One region of the Streptomyces sp. NPDC056987 genome, then DNA from elsewhere that is predicted to be linked to it. Evidence: riboswitches for the same ligand, from Rfam matches in the RefSeq annotation. Region 1 holds a riboswitch; the other holds the start of a gene.

Region 1 (7,131 bases):
CGCTTGAGCGCGGCGGCGGCGGCCGCGAACGCCGGTACGCCCGGGACCACTTCGTACGGCACACCCGCCGCGTCCAGCCGCCGCATCTGCTCGGCCACGGCGCTGAAGACGGACGGGTCTCCGGAGTGCAGCCGCGCCACGTCGTGACCCTCGCCGTGCGCCCCGACCAGTTCGGCGGTGATGGCGTCGAGGTCCATCCTGGCGGTGTCGATCAGGCGCGCGTCCGGCGGGCACTCCGCCAGCAGTTCGCGCGGGACCAGGCTGCCCGCGTACAGGCACACCCGGCACTCGGCGAGCCTGCGGGCGCCGCGCACCGTGATCAGGTCGGCGGCGCCGGGGCCCGCGCCGATGAAGTACACCGTCATCGTTCTTCTCCTGCTCCTGCTCCTGAGGCCGGGGCCGGCGCCGGCCCCGCTGCCGATCCTGGGGCTTTCGTGACCGACCACTGCGTGACCGGCATCGCCTGCCGCCACCCCGTGAAGCCGCCGACCGGCACCGCGTGCGCGACCGCCAGCCGCACCAGTTCCCCGCCGAACCTGCGGTACCGGTCGGCCAGCAGCGCCTCCGACTCCAGCGTCACCGTGTTCGCGACCAGCCGGCCGCCCACGGGCAGCGCCTCCCAGCAGGCGTCGAGCAGGCCCGGCGCGGTCAGCCCGCCGCCGATGAACACCGCGTCGGGTACCGGCAGTCCGGCGAGCGCGGCGGGCGCCGCGCCGACGGCGACGCGCAGCCCGGGGACACCGAGCGCCCGCGCGTTCCGGCCGATGCGCTCGGCGCGCGCCGGATCGCGTTCCACGGACACCGCCCGGCAGGACGGGTGCGTACGCATCCACTCCACCGCGATGGAACCGGACCCGCCCCCGATGTCCCACAGCAGCTCCCCCGGCGCGGGCGCCAGCGCGCCCAGCGTGGCGGCGCGCACATGGCGTTTGGTGAGCTGTCCGTCGTGCTCGTACGCCGTGTCCGGCAGCCCGGGTACGGCGCCGAGGCGCGGCGCGCCGGGCGCGCGGCGGCACTCGACCGCCACCACGTTGAGCGGGTCCCCGGCCGGACCGGCCCATGCGTCGGCGGTGGCCGTACGGTGCCGCTCGCGCTCCGAGCCGAGCTGTTCGAGCACATGCAGCGGGCTCGGCCCGTAGCCGCGCGCGCGGAGCAGCGCCGCCACCTCCCCGGGCGTCCCGGCCCCGGCGCTGAGCACCAGCACCCGGCGGCCGTCGTGCAGCGCGGCGGTGAGGCGTTCGGCGGGGCGGCCGACGAGCGTGACGACCTCCGTCTCCTCCACCGGCCAGCCGAGCCGGGCGCAGGCGTACGAGACGGACGACGGATGCGGCAGCACGCGCAGCGCCGCCGCGCCGACGACCTCGCCGAGCGCCCGCCCGATCCCGTAGAACATCGGGTCCCCGCTGGCCAGTACCGCGATCCGGCGTCCGGCGTGCGCGGCGAGCAGGCCGGGCACGGCGGGGCGCAGCGGCGACGGCCACGCCACCCGCTCGCCCGCGCACTCCGCGGCCGGCAGCAGGCCGAGCTGGCGGGGCCCGCCGATGACCACGTCCGCCCCGCGCAGGGCCTCCCGCGCCGCGCCGGAGAGCCCGGCCCAGCCGTCCGCGCCGATCCCGACCACGGTCACCGGCCGACCCGGGGCCGACGGCACCGCATCAGGGGCCGACGATGCGGACGGCGCGGGACCAGGGGGCGGGACGCTCACTGCCGTACACCTCTGAGCTGGGAGAAGACCGACCCCGCACTCTACTGTCCGGCCGCCCGCGGCTCCCCGACGGGTGCCCCGGGCGGCACGACGGCGGCATCGGCCACCGCCCGCGGCCGGAGCATCCGCTCCGCCAGTTCCCCGAAGATCAGCCCGAAGGCCGTCCAGAGCAGCGCCTGCACCCCGAGCGACGCGAGCCGGAACTCCCACAGCAGCGCCGCGGGGAAGGACGCGGGGACGGCGTCCGCGTTGGCGGGCAGCACCAGACAGGCGACGGCGACGACGGCCACGTAACCGGCGCCCGCGGCGAGCGACGCGTTCCAGTTGCCGAGCCGGGGTGCCAGCCTTCTCCCCGCGATGACGGCGATGACCGCCAGCAGGACGCTGAGCAGGATCATCAGGAAGAACAGGGTCGTGCGCCTGCCGATCGTGTCCGGATTGCCCACGGCGGGCGGCGTCGCCGGATACTTCAGGAACGGCACCAGGTAGACGGTCGTGAAGGCGGCCCCCGCGACCAGCGCCGAGGTCGCCCGCGGCCCGAACCGGCCGATCCTGCCCAGGCTCACCGCGAAGACCAGCGAGGCGATCCCGCCGAGGGCCACCCCGTACACCAGCACACCGGTGGCGAGCCCGAACGTCGACTGGACCGGCCTGCTGACCAGTTCCTCCTCCTCTTCCTCTCCCGCTTCCCCCGCGGGTACGGGGTCCGCCGCGGCGCCGTGCTGATGCGCCGGGGCGGACCGGGTCTCCTCCTGCGCGATGGAGTCCCGTACGGAGGGCTCACCCGCGAAGTAGGCCAGCACGAACGCGAGAAGTCCGGCCAGTACGCCCGCGACCATGCCGCGGACCAGGAGGTTTCTGACGGTGAAGGCATGCATGCGCGTCATCTCCGCTGTCGCTGCTGTTTCCGCTGTCCGCTGTCCGCTGTCCGCCGTTTACGCCGACGGTCAGTGGCAGGGGAACCCGAGCAGATGACGGCCGTCGTGCACCCATTCGTGCACACCGGCACCGGAGATCACCGAGGTCGCGCCCTGTTCGGCGCCGACGAAGTAGAGCAGCACCAGCATCAGGGTGCCGACGAAGACCGCCCACGGCAGCACGGCGCGCAGCGGAAGCGGGGCCGGGGCGGCACCGGTGGCAGAGGTGGGCGGAAGAGCGGTGTTCGCAGGCGCGATGGACTGAGCCATGGCACATCCTCCTGAGGGAACTCGCGTCCCGTTGATGGAGCTCGAACGACGGCCGTCGGGTCTGACTCACCGGTTCCCCGCCGCGTGGCACGCGGCCGGAATCGGCATACAGTGGCGCGACCGTGCCGGAATCTCACCGGACTTCCGTCCCGCCGTCGTGGATATCGACGTGAAGGTACCGCGAACCGGCAGACGGGCCAAGGGGGCCTTTCGTTATGACGATCCGCGCGACGATCCGCGTGCAGCTCATCTCACCCGCCATCGGCCCGGCCCTGCGCGCGGCCCGCTTCGGCGACCTTCCCGAGGACGGGCCCGGCGCCGCGACGCGGGCGGTGGACGCCGCCGGGGTGCGGCAGGCCGAGGCCGTACGGGAGGAGTTCCCGCGCGGCGCCGCCGTGTACGTCTCGTCCTCACCCCGCTGCCGTACGACCGCCGGTCTGCTCGGCCTGGACGCGCGGCCGGTGCCGGAACTCGCGCCGTGGGACATGGGGCGCTGGCGGGGCAGGACCCTCGACGAGGTCGCGGCCGCCGAACCGGCGCAGGTGAGCGCGTGGCTCGCCGACCCGTCGGCCGCGCCGCACGGCGGGGAGACCCTGCTCGCGCTCTACGCCCGCGTCGGCCGGTGGTGCGAAACGCTGAGCCCCGAGACCCCCCGCGTGATCGCCGTGGCCGAACCGGAGATCGTCCGCGCCGCCGCCCTGCACGCGCTCTCGGCGCCGGCCTCCGCGTTCTGGCGGTTCGACGTACGGCCGCTGACCGTCACAGAGCTCACCGGGCGGGACGGCCGCTGGAACCTGCTCGGCGGCCGTCCGCTCACCGGCACCGGCGAAGACGCCGGCGAGGGCTCCGAAGAAGGCGGAGACGACTGACGGAAGCCTGACGGGGGCCTGACGGGGGCTGACCGGATACGTAGCGAAATCCCCGGCAGTGGTCAGCCGCGGCCCTTCGCGCGGTCCAGCGCGGCCACGCCCACCGCCGCCAGGCCGACCTGGATGATCAGCTCGATCCAGTCGAAGCCCCGGGTGTCCGCGACGCCGAACGCCGCCGCGACGAACGTACCGACCAGCGCCGCGACGATACCGACGCCGATGGTCAGCAGCACCCCGATGCGCTGCCGCCCCGGCACCACGAGCCGTCCCAGCACGCCGATGACGATGCCGACGACAATGGCTGCGACAAAGCCGGATATCTCCATGTCCCCTCCTCTTCGCCCACTTGCTGTCGAAAGCGGTACTGACCGAACATCTGCCCGCCATGCCCCCGTTCAGTCCTGCGGGCGGTGCGGGGGCACCCAGCCCGGGTCGCGGCCGGTCAGGGCCAGCAGTACGTCGAAGGGCGCCGCGTCCGGCGCCACCGGCACCGGCTCCCCGAACACCCCCATCTTCCTGGCCGTCGGCGCCAGCGACCCGAACTCCGCCGTCAGCAGGCCGACGAGGGCCGCGTCCGGCTCGTACGGCTGCCCCGTCGCCCGCGCCAGGTCCCACGCGTGGACGGTCAGATCCCCGAGCACCATCGAGCCGACCGTCCTGGCCGGCAGCCCCATCGCCCCCGACGTGCCCTCGTCTGCGCCCGGCGCGTCCCAGGCGTCGACGAGCCGCGCCGTCTCCGCGGCGAACCGCTCGCGCCACTCCCCCGTGAGGTGCTCGGGGGCGGCGCCGAAGTCGGCGTCCCGCTTCGCGGCGAGCGCCTGGAAGTTCACGACGACCTGGAAGAGATGGTCGAGCAGGGCGTGGACGTCGTACTCGGCGCACGGCGTCGGCGCGCCGAGCTGCTCGTCACCGATGTCACGGACGACGGGGAGGGCATGGTCCGCCGCCGACTTCAGCAGTGCGCTGATCTTGATGCCGTCCGGTGCGCTGATCTTGATGTCGTTCTTCTCGCTCATGGGACGGACGGTAGGGACGGCGCCGCCCCCGCGTCTTGAACAAACGCGACGCGCGACGATACGTTCCGTGAATGGCAGGTCCGCGGCGTGACACCCGGGGCATCGTCGACGCCCCCGGCCTCTTCGCGCGCGTACGGTTCCGCCGCCGCGAGCCCGCGCCGGCCCTGCGGCCGTATCTGGAGCACTACTGGCTGATCGACTGGGACCTGGAGCGGCCGTACGTCTCCCATGTGGTGCCTCACCCGTCGGTGAACGTGGTGTTCCAGCGCTTCGACACTCCGAGCCCCGTGGCGTTCGGGGAGGTCGCGGGCGTCGGCCTGGAGCTGTTCGCGCAGAAGCTGGAGGGCCGCGGCCGGGTGTGCGGGATCCAGTTCCGGCCGGGCGGCTTCCGTCCCTTCGCGCCGGAGCGGCCGGTGGCGGAGTGGACGGGGCGCCGGGTGCCGGTCGGCGAGGTCCTGCCGACGACGGAGGCGGACCTCACGGCGATTCTCGGCCCGGGCACCCCCGCCGCCCCGGACGCCCCCGGCACCCCCGACACCCCCGAGGACGAGGACGAGGACGCCGAGGACGCCCGGGTCGCCGCGCTGGACGCGTATCTGCTGGGCCTCGACCCGCGCCCCGATCCGGAGGCCCTGCGCGCCATGGCCCTGGCCGACCGGATCAGGACGGACCGTACGATCCGGCGCGTCGGCCGCCTCACCGAGGAGGAAGGTGTCTCGGCGCGCTCGCTGCAACGGCTCTTCGCCGCGTACGTGGGCGTCGGCCCGAAGTGGGTCATCCTGCGCTACCGCATCCACGAGGCGCTGGAACGCGCGGAGTCCGGCGCCGTCGACTGGCCCGCGCTCGCCGCCGACCTCGGCTACAGCGACCAGGCCCATCTTGTCCGGGACTTCACGGCGACGGTCGGGGTCCCGCCGACGGCGTACGCCCGCTGAGAGCGCCGCTGTCGGACCCGCGACCTACAGTTGCGGTCATGAGGACCGAGGGGACCGAACAGAGCCGGGACGGCCTGGGCAGCGAAACCGGCGAAGACAGCGGAGTCGGCGGAGCCGCCGCGCACGGCGAGGGCGGCCTGCGCGGCGAGGCCGGGCGGGTGCGCCCGGCACCCGGGTCACCGCGGGTCCGGATCGACGCGTGGTCGGCGGGCGACCTCGGCCTGCTCCGGGCGGCGAACGCGGCGGAGCTGATGACCCACCTCGGCGGCCCCGAGACCGAGGAGCAGATCCTCAAGCGGCACGAGCGGTACGTGGCCCTGAGCGCGGACCGCACGGACAAGGGCCGGATGTTCCGCGTCGTCCTCCTCCCCGAGGAGATCCCGGTCGGCACGATCGGCTTCTGGGAGCAGACCTGGGACGGGGAGCAGGTGTACGAGACGGGGTGGACGGTGCTCGCCGCCCACCAGGGCCGGGGCATCGCGGCGGCCGCCGTGGCCGCGGTCGTCGAGCGGGCACGGGCCGAGCGGACGCACCGCTCCCTGCACGCGTTCCCGTCCGTCGACAACCCGGCGTCGAACGCGCTGTGCCGCAGGGCGGGCTTCTCCCTGCTGGGCGAGCGCGACTTCGAGTACCCGCCGGGGCATCCCCGCCGCGTCAACAACTGGCGGCTGCGCCTCACCTGATCTCACCCACCTCCTCACCCACCTCCTCCCCCACAGCCGCTCCGCGCCCCTGCCACCCGGCCGGGAAACCCCTGGCCCGCCCGGGCGCGCGGTGGCATCCTGGCGGCGTGAACGGACCGGAGATCCAGATCGCCTTCGCCCCCGAACTGCGCCTCTTCGTCGCGGCCGAGCGCCGTACGGGACGCACGGCCCTGCGCACCGACGGCTCGTCCACCCTCGGCCACGCCGTGGAATCCCTCGGCGTCCCGCTCACCGAGGCCGGCCCCCTCCTGGTCGACGGCCGCGAGGTGCCCTTCTCGCACATCCCTGCCGCGGGCGAGTCCGTGGAGGTGCGCTCCGTGCCCCGGCCGCAGACCGTCCCCGGCGCGCCGCTGCGCTTCCTCCTCGACGTCCACCTCGGCACCCTCGCCCGCCGGCTGCGGCTGCTGGGCGTCGACGCGGCGTACGAGAGCGAGGACCTAGGCGACCCGGCCCTGGCCACGCTCTCCGCCGCCGAACGCCGGGTGATGCTCTCGCGCGACCGCGGGCTGCTGCGCCGCCGGGAGATCTGGGCCGGGGCGTACATCTACAGCGACCGCCCGGACGACCAGCTCAGGGACGTGCTCCAGCGCTTCGCGCCCGTCCTCGCCCCCTGGACCCGCTGCACCGCCTGCAACGGCCAACTGGGCCCGGCGGACAAGGAGTCCGTCCAGGAGCAGCTCCAGCACGGCACCCAGCGCGGCTACGACGTCTTCGC
Region 2 (7,131 bases), on a different contig from region 1:
GCGTGCACACTGACATCGAGATCGGCGCCGTAGGTGCGCAACCCGAGGGTCAGATGGGCCCGCATCCGCTCGCAGGCCAGCTCAACATCACGGGCCTCGATCGCTTCGAAGATCTCGGGATGGTGCGGCACACCGGCCTCGCCGATCGACGGATCGGAGTTCGAGCGGAGCATCATCTCGAACATCATCCCGCTGATCGAGGAGAGCATGATCCGCAGGACCGGGTTGCTGCTCGCCGCCGCGATCGCGTCGTGGAAGTCGACGTCCGCCTGGGCCTTGGCGACGACATCGGTGGCCGTCTCCACGGCGTCCCTGGCCGCCCGCATCGCCGACATGTCCTCCGTGGTGGCACGTTCCGTCGCCAGCCGGACGGTCTCGACCTCAAGCGGCACCCGTGCCTCGATGAGCTGCCGGACCGTGGGCCGGCCGGCCCGGTACAGGGCGTCGTAGCTGCGGGCCTGGCCGGGCGTCTGCTCCCGGACGAACGACCCGCGGCCCGGCGCGACCTCGATCAGGTGCTGGGCCTCCAGCCGGCGCAGCACCTCGCGGACCACGTTGCGGCTGGAGCCGAACCGCGCGGCGAGTTCGCGTTCGGAAGGCAGTTTCGTGCCGACGGCGATCTCTCCGGACCGGATGTCATGCTCCAGTTGACGCGCAAGGCGTTCGGTCAGGAGTCCCGCCTGGGCGGGAAGTGCACCGCGATCCGGCTGCGGGGAAGGGGCAGGCGGCATGCGCAGCAGGATACAGGGGGCTCGCGGGGCGTCCGGGACGCACGTCCGCCCGTAAGTGACCGATTCAAGTCTTTATGAATTCAGACTTCCGTGTACTGTTAGTCCCCATGTTGACTCTCGCCGCTGACATCGAGGTGCTGGCGCGGTTCGGCCGCGCCCTCGCCGACCCGATCCGCTGCCGGATCCTCCTCGCCCTGCGCGAGGCGCCGGCCCACCCCGCCGACCTCGCGGACGCCCTGGAGATCTCCCGTACCCGGCTGTCGAACCACCTGGCCTGCCTGCGGGACTGCGGCCTGGTCGTCGCGGTACCGGTCGGCCGGCGCACCCGCTACGAACTCGCCGACGCGCGCCTCGGCCGCGCGCTGGACGACCTGCGCACCGCCGTGGTAGCCGTCGAGGCCGACAAGACCTGTGCGGAGGCGGACGAGAAGGGCTGTTGCCGATGACCGCCGGGACCTCCGTCGGCCCAGGCCCGGCCCCGGCCCGCCGCGACGTCCTCACCCGGCGCATACGGCTGCTGGTCGCCGCCACGATCGCCTACAACGTCGTCGAGGCCGTCGTCGCGATCACCGCCGGCACGATCGCCTCGTCGACCGCCCTGGTCGGCTTCGGTCTCGACTCCGTGATCGAGGTGTCCTCCGCCGCGGCGGTCGCCTGGCAGTTCTCCGCCCGCGACCACGCCGTCCGCGAGGCCCGGGAGCAGACCACACTGCGGATCATCGCCGTCTCCTTCTTCGCCCTCGCCGCCTACGTGAGTGTCGACGCCGTCCGGGCCCTCACCGGCACCGGCGAGGCCGAGCGTTCCGTCACCGGCATCGTCATCGCCGCCCTGTCCCTGGCGATCATGCCGTTCCTGTCGGCCGCGCAGCGCGGGGCCGGACGGGAACTCGGCTCCGCCTCCGCGGTCGCGGACTCCAAGCAGACCCTTCTGTGCACCTATCTCTCGGCCGTCCTCCTGGTGGGCCTGGTCCTCAACGCCACCCTCGGCTGGTCCTGGGCCGATCCCGTCGCCGCCCTGGTCATAGCCGCCGTCGCGGTCAAGGAGGGGCGCGACGCCTGGCAGGGCAAGGGCTGCTGCGCGGTCCCCGCCGCCACGACGACCCCGTCCGCCGGCGCCGGAACAGACGCCTGCGGCTGCCGCCCCGGCTGCGGCTGCGGCGGCTGAACCGCCGGGGCCGGCCCCGGCGCACCCTGGAAAGGTGCAGGGACCCGTCCGGTCCCGGGCTGCCTAGTCTGACCGCAGTCAACGATCCGATCGTGATCAACACGAGGGTCGGCGCATCACGGAGGGGGAGTTCGGCCATGGGCAGGATCACTGGGTTCAGAACGAGGGCTGCCGCGACGACCGCGGGCGGCCCATGTCGGACCTGGCGTTCGACGCCGACATGGGGCGGCTGTTGACGTGGCAGCTGGCCTCGGGCAACCCGCTGTTCATCGTCTGCCACGGCCCTGCCTCGTTGCTGGCCACCAGGATCCATGGCGAGTCGCCGTTCAAGGACTACAACATCACCTGCTTCACCAACGAGGAAGAAGAGGGCGTGGGGCTGGCCTCCAGGGTGACGTGGCTGCTGGAGACCGACGTCCAGGAGAAGGTCGGGGTCAACTTCAGCCGCGGTCCTGGGAGAGCGGATGCTGGAAATCCTCAAGTGACCCCGTCCCGGGGCGGGGTGGGACGGGGTCAGGTCACCTGCCGAGTGAGCCATCGCCGAGGGGCCGGCGGGTCCCGGGGGGTACCAGAACCGTCACCGGCCTGATTCCCGCTGGTCAGGTGAAGGAAGTGAAGCATGAAGGACACGACGGGTGCGGGCACCGCCCAGAAGGTCGCGATCATCACCGGTGCCGACGGGGGCATCGGCTCTGCCGTCGTCACCGCCTACCGCGACCTCGGGTACGCGGTCGTGGCCACCAGCCGTTCCATGCCGCAGTCCGAGGACCCGCAGGTGCTCGCCTTCAACGACGATCTGGCCGAGTGCGGCGCCGGCGCGCGGATCGTGGCGGCGGCGATGGACGGGTTCGGCCGGATCGACACCGTGGTCAACAGCGCCGGCGTCTACATCGGCAAGCCGTTCACCGAGTACACCGACGCGGATTTCGCGGGTCCAGAGCCCGGCTTCGGCGGCCGTGCTGCGCGGGGGGCATGAATTCGAAGGAGTAAGAGTGACCTCCTCGTGCGAGGAGGTCACGAATGGACAGTGCTCTGTCCGCGCTTGTACTGGGGATGCCGAGAGCCATGGGCTGCTGCTCTCTCTCAAGCCGGGGGCTGGGGGAGGAAGGCGGATGCTTCCTCCCCCAGCCGACCGGGCTTGCGGTCAGGACGCGGTGAGTTCCTCGCGGACCGCGCGGGCGGCGGCGGCCAGGTTCTCCAGGGATGCGTGGGTCTCGGGCCAGCCGCGGGTCTTCAGCCCGCAGTCGGGGTTGACCCACAGCCGCTCGGCGGGGATGGCCTTCAGTCCGGTTCGCAGGAGCTCCGCAGCCTCATCCGTGCTCGGCACGCGCGGGGAGTGGATGTCGTAGACACCCGGCCCGGCCTCGCGCGGGTAGCCGTGGGCGGCGAGTTCGCGGGCGACCTGCATGTGGGAGCGGGCGGCCTCCAGGCTGATGACGTCGGCGTCGAGATCATCGATCGCCTGCACGATGTCGCCGAACTCGGCGTAGCACATGTGCGTGTGGATCTGGGTGTCCGGCCGCACTCCGGCTGTGGTGAGCCGGAACGCCTCCGTCGCCCACGCCAGGTACGCCGCGCGGTCGGCGGCCCGCAGAGGCAGGGTCTCGCGTAGCGCGGGCTCGTCCACCTGGATGACCGAGGTCCCGGCCGCCTCCAGGTCGTTCACCTCGTCGCGCAGGGCGAGGGCGACCTGGCGGGCGGTGTCGCCGAGGGGTTGGTCGTCGCGGACGAAGGACCAGGCAAGCATGGTGACCGGGCCGGTGAGCATGCCCTTGACCGGGCGGTCGCTCAGCGACTGGGCGTAGGACGTCCAGCGTACGGTCATCGGCTCGGGGCGGGAGATGTCCCCGGCGAGGATCGGCGGGCGGACGTACCGGGTGCCGTAGGACTGGACCCAGCCGTGCTGGGTGGCGAGGTAGCCGGTGAGCTGTTCGGCGAAGTACTGCACCATGTCGTTGCGCTCGGGCTCGCCGTGCACCAGGACATCGATGCCGATCTTCTCCTGGAAGGAGATGACCTCCTGGATCTCCGCCTTGATGCGCTCCTCGTACCCGGCGGAGTCGATGCGGCCGGCACGCAGGTTGGCACGGGCGGTGCGCAGTTCGGTCGTCTGCGGGAACGAGCCGATGGTCGTGGTCGGCAGCAGAGGCAGGCCGAGGTGGGAGCGCTGGGCCGCGGCGCGTTCGGCGTACGGCCGGGAGCGTCGCGCGTCGGCGTCCGTCACGGCCTCGGAGTGGGCTCGCACGGCGGGGTCACGCGTGATGGGTGAGCTGGCGCGGGCGGCGAGATCGGCGCGGTTGGCGGCGAGTTCGCCGGTGATGGTGTCGGTGCCCTGGGCGAGGCCCCTGGCGAGCGTGACGATCTCAGCCGTCTTCTGCTGGGCGAAGGCCAGCCAGCGCCGGATCTGCGGGTCGATGTCCCGCTCGGCCGTGGCGTCCAGCGGGACGTGCAGAAAGGAGCAGGAGGCGGCGACATCGACGCGGTCGGCGAGCCCGAGGAGGGTGCCGAGAGTGGACAGCGACTTCTCCAAGTCGTTGATCCAGATGTTGCGGCCATTGACGACACCGGCGACCAGGCGCTTGCCGGGCAGTCCGCCGACGGCGGCCAGGGCGTTCAGGTTGGCGGCGGCGGCCCCGGTGAAGTCCAGCGCCAGCCCGTCCACCGGCGCCTTGGCCAGCACCGGCAGGGCGTCGCCGAGCCGGTCGAAGTAGGAGGCGACGAGCACCTTCGGCCGGTCGGCGTGACCGCCGAGCTCACGGTAGGCGCGCTCGGCGGCCTTCAGTTCGGCCGGGGTGCGGTCCTGCACGAGGGCGGGCTCGTCGAGCTGGACCCACTCGGCGCCGGCCGCGCGCAGGTCGGCGAGGACTTCGGCGTACACAGGAAGCAGCCGGTCCAGGAGCATCAGCGGTTCGAAGCCCGCGGGCGCGCCGGGAGCAGGCTTGGCGAGCAGGAGGTACGTGACGGGTCCGACCAGCACGGGCCGGGGGGTGAGTCCCTGGGTGAGGGCTTCTTTCAGCTCGGCGACCTGCTTGGTGGAGTCGGCCGTGAAGACGGTGTCGGGGCCCAGTTCGGGGACCAGGTAGTGGTAGTTGGTGTCGAACCACTTGGTCATCTCCAGGGGAGCGATCTCCTGGGTACCGCGGGCCATGGCGAAGTAGCCGTCCAGCGCGTCGGCCTGGACGGCGGCGCGGTGCCGGTCGGGGATCGCGCCCACCATGACGGTGGTGTCGAGGACCTGGTCGTAGTACGAGAAGTCACCGGTCGGCACCTCGTCGATCCTGGCGTCGGAGAGGTGCCGCCAGTTGCTCCGCCGGAGCTCGGCGGCGGTCGCCTGCAGGGCGTCGGCGGTGACGCGGCCCTTCCAGTAGCCCTCGATCGCCTTCTTGAGTTCCCGGTTCGGGCCCTGGCGGGGGTAGCCGTACACGGTGGCCCGTGCTGCCGCGGCTGCGGACTTCGTTGTCACGGAAATCTCCTTCGCGAGATATCTCCCTGGAATCCCGGGACAGGACGCGAGCGCGAAGGGGTGACGAACCGGACGGACCCGACCTCGCGCGGCACAGCGCGGTCATCCGCCTGATATGTACGCCGACCCGCCCACGAGGTCACCGGGATCTCCGCGCACGAATGGTTCGCACACGGGCAACGGGCAGGTCTTCGGACTCGCGAGCACGCCTTCCTGAGGAAGACACCTACTGGCCGTCGCTTCCCGGACCCTGTACGTCGGATCCAGTGCGTATGACGGCGGTCGTTCCCACTCACCGCTGCGGGGCAGTCCCGGATTCCCACCGGGTTCCCTCTTACGACGCGTCTGCCTGGAGGGCAGGGCGAACCAGCTGCATGGCCAGGCTAGAGTGTGGACAGCCCTTTGGTCGAGCGTGTTCACATTCCGGAATCTGACACGGAGCGCGAGAACTCCCGCCCGGCCTTCAACGGCGCGATCGCCGGGACCGGTACTGGCTCCTACCGCCTCGCCGGAACCCCGAGCCCGAGCCGAGGAACCCGCTTGATGGTTCTGCACGGTCTCTCCCATAGTTGCGGGCCGGAACCACGTCAGCTCCCTCGTCGCGACAAAAGACCGCCTTGCAGCGTCAGCGCGGACGGCAGAGGCGACCACGGAGATTCTGGCCCGCCCGGCCTGCCAGTCCCAGGAACTCCAGATCTGGGGGACGATGGGGGCACCCTGCGGACATGGTCTGCTCGGGTTGCGGCCACGGGTGGCGTCCGTACGCGGACCACCCGGAGTAGGGCGTCCTCGCGATGAAACACTCGATCTGCCGGGCGGTTGAGGTAGGTGCGGTCGAAGTGGCTGAGCCCGGTCGCTTTCCGGAGCACGGAGTCACCTGAAGGACGGCAGCCCAGGATCGGCAGCTCAAGCGAGGAACGCACGGACTTCCGGCATGCTGGACCGCCCGTCTGATGTCCGGCGCCCGACGGCACGAGCGGGACAGCAACCGCCAGCCGCTGTGTCCGTTGAATGCTGACGCCCAAGGACTACTGGGTCCAAGCTCCCGACGGCATCCTCGGCATCGACGTCCTCTTGCTGGACTACGACGGAATCTTCGCGCCGGTCGACGATGTCGACGTGAACGGCAGCATCGTGTGGGACTCGCACCACGACAAGACTGGGCAGCAGACCAGGACCGTCCGGGGCACGAACGGTGAGGCGGAGGTCACTTTTACCGTCGAGAGCCTCTCCTACTGAGGTTGAACTTGTGGAGTCGTAGGGACTGACGGCTCGTCGCTCGTGCGGTATCACCGGGGCACGCGGTATCCACAAGGGGGCGGGCTGACCGCCGAACGGCAGCAGTTCCGCGAGGAGTTACGGCTCAAGGCGGCTGAGGGGTTCGCCCGGGGCGAGGCGAGCTCGGTGATCGCCAAGGACCTACGGGTCAGCGTTCGTTCAGTGCAGCGCTGGCGGCAGATGTGGGACGAGGCGGTCCGCGCGCTCTGCGGTCACAGGGGCCGGCGTCACTGCCGAGGCTGAGCGACAAGCAGTTCGCCCAACTGGAGGCGGAGCTGGCCAAGGGGCGCAGCCAATGTGATTTCGGCTGGCCGCCGAGGGCAGTGATTGTTCGCTGCGGTGCCCACGCACGTCCTGTGGCTCCGCAATCCAGGAATTCGCTCTATCGGTCCTGGACGGACTGGTGGCTGACCGCTGCGCACCGCCACCGCCGGAGAGGCAGATGACGACCACAACTACTGTGGCACAAAAAAATCCTCTGCCGGCGGGCGACG

What was found. Region 1 has a riboswitch for cobalamin ahead of ACFTZC_RS32725 (CbtB-domain containing protein). Riboswitches for the same ligand answer to the same signal wherever they lie in the genome.
Region 2: linked by a shared signal. The riboswitch ahead of metE (5-methyltetrahydropteroyltriglutamate--homocysteine S-methyltransferase) and the one ahead of ACFTZC_RS32725 (CbtB-domain containing protein) in region 1 are both predicted to bind cobalamin.

Annotation. Positions count from the first base shown of each region.
Region 1 is NZ_JBHURV010000037.1:43,909-51,039, reverse strand. It holds gene cobM (precorrin-4 C(11)-methyltransferase) at 1-365, opposite strand, end outside; gene cbiE (precorrin-6y C5,15-methyltransferase (decarboxylating) subunit CbiE) at 362-1,627, opposite strand; gene ACFTZC_RS32730 (CbtA family protein) at 1,747-2,583, opposite strand; gene ACFTZC_RS32725 (CbtB-domain containing protein) at 2,653-2,892, opposite strand; cobalamin riboswitch at 2,929-3,076, opposite strand; gene ACFTZC_RS32720 (histidine phosphatase family protein) at 3,108-3,761, shown strand; gene ACFTZC_RS32715 (GlsB/YeaQ/YmgE family stress response membrane protein) at 3,824-4,087, opposite strand; gene ACFTZC_RS32710 (TIGR03086 family metal-binding protein) at 4,157-4,777, opposite strand; gene ACFTZC_RS32705 (DUF6597 domain-containing transcriptional factor) at 4,849-5,712, shown strand; gene ACFTZC_RS32700 (GNAT family N-acetyltransferase) at 5,751-6,395, shown strand; gene ACFTZC_RS32695 (Mut7-C RNAse domain-containing protein) at 6,503-7,131, shown strand, end outside.
Region 2 is NZ_JBHURV010000060.1:28,033-35,163, forward strand. It holds gene ACFTZC_RS39530 (FadR/GntR family transcriptional regulator) at 1-731, opposite strand, end outside; gene ACFTZC_RS39535 (ArsR/SmtB family transcription factor) at 839-1,177, shown strand; gene ACFTZC_RS39540 (cation transporter) at 1,174-1,896, shown strand; gene ACFTZC_RS39545 (hypothetical protein) at 2,090-2,485, shown strand; gene ACFTZC_RS39550 (SDR family NAD(P)-dependent oxidoreductase) at 2,516-2,872, shown strand; gene metE (5-methyltetrahydropteroyltriglutamate--homocysteine S-methyltransferase) at 3,041-5,359, opposite strand; cobalamin riboswitch at 5,524-5,727, opposite strand; gene ACFTZC_RS39560 (hypothetical protein) at 6,371-6,598, shown strand; gene ACFTZC_RS39565 (hypothetical protein) at 6,764-6,880, shown strand.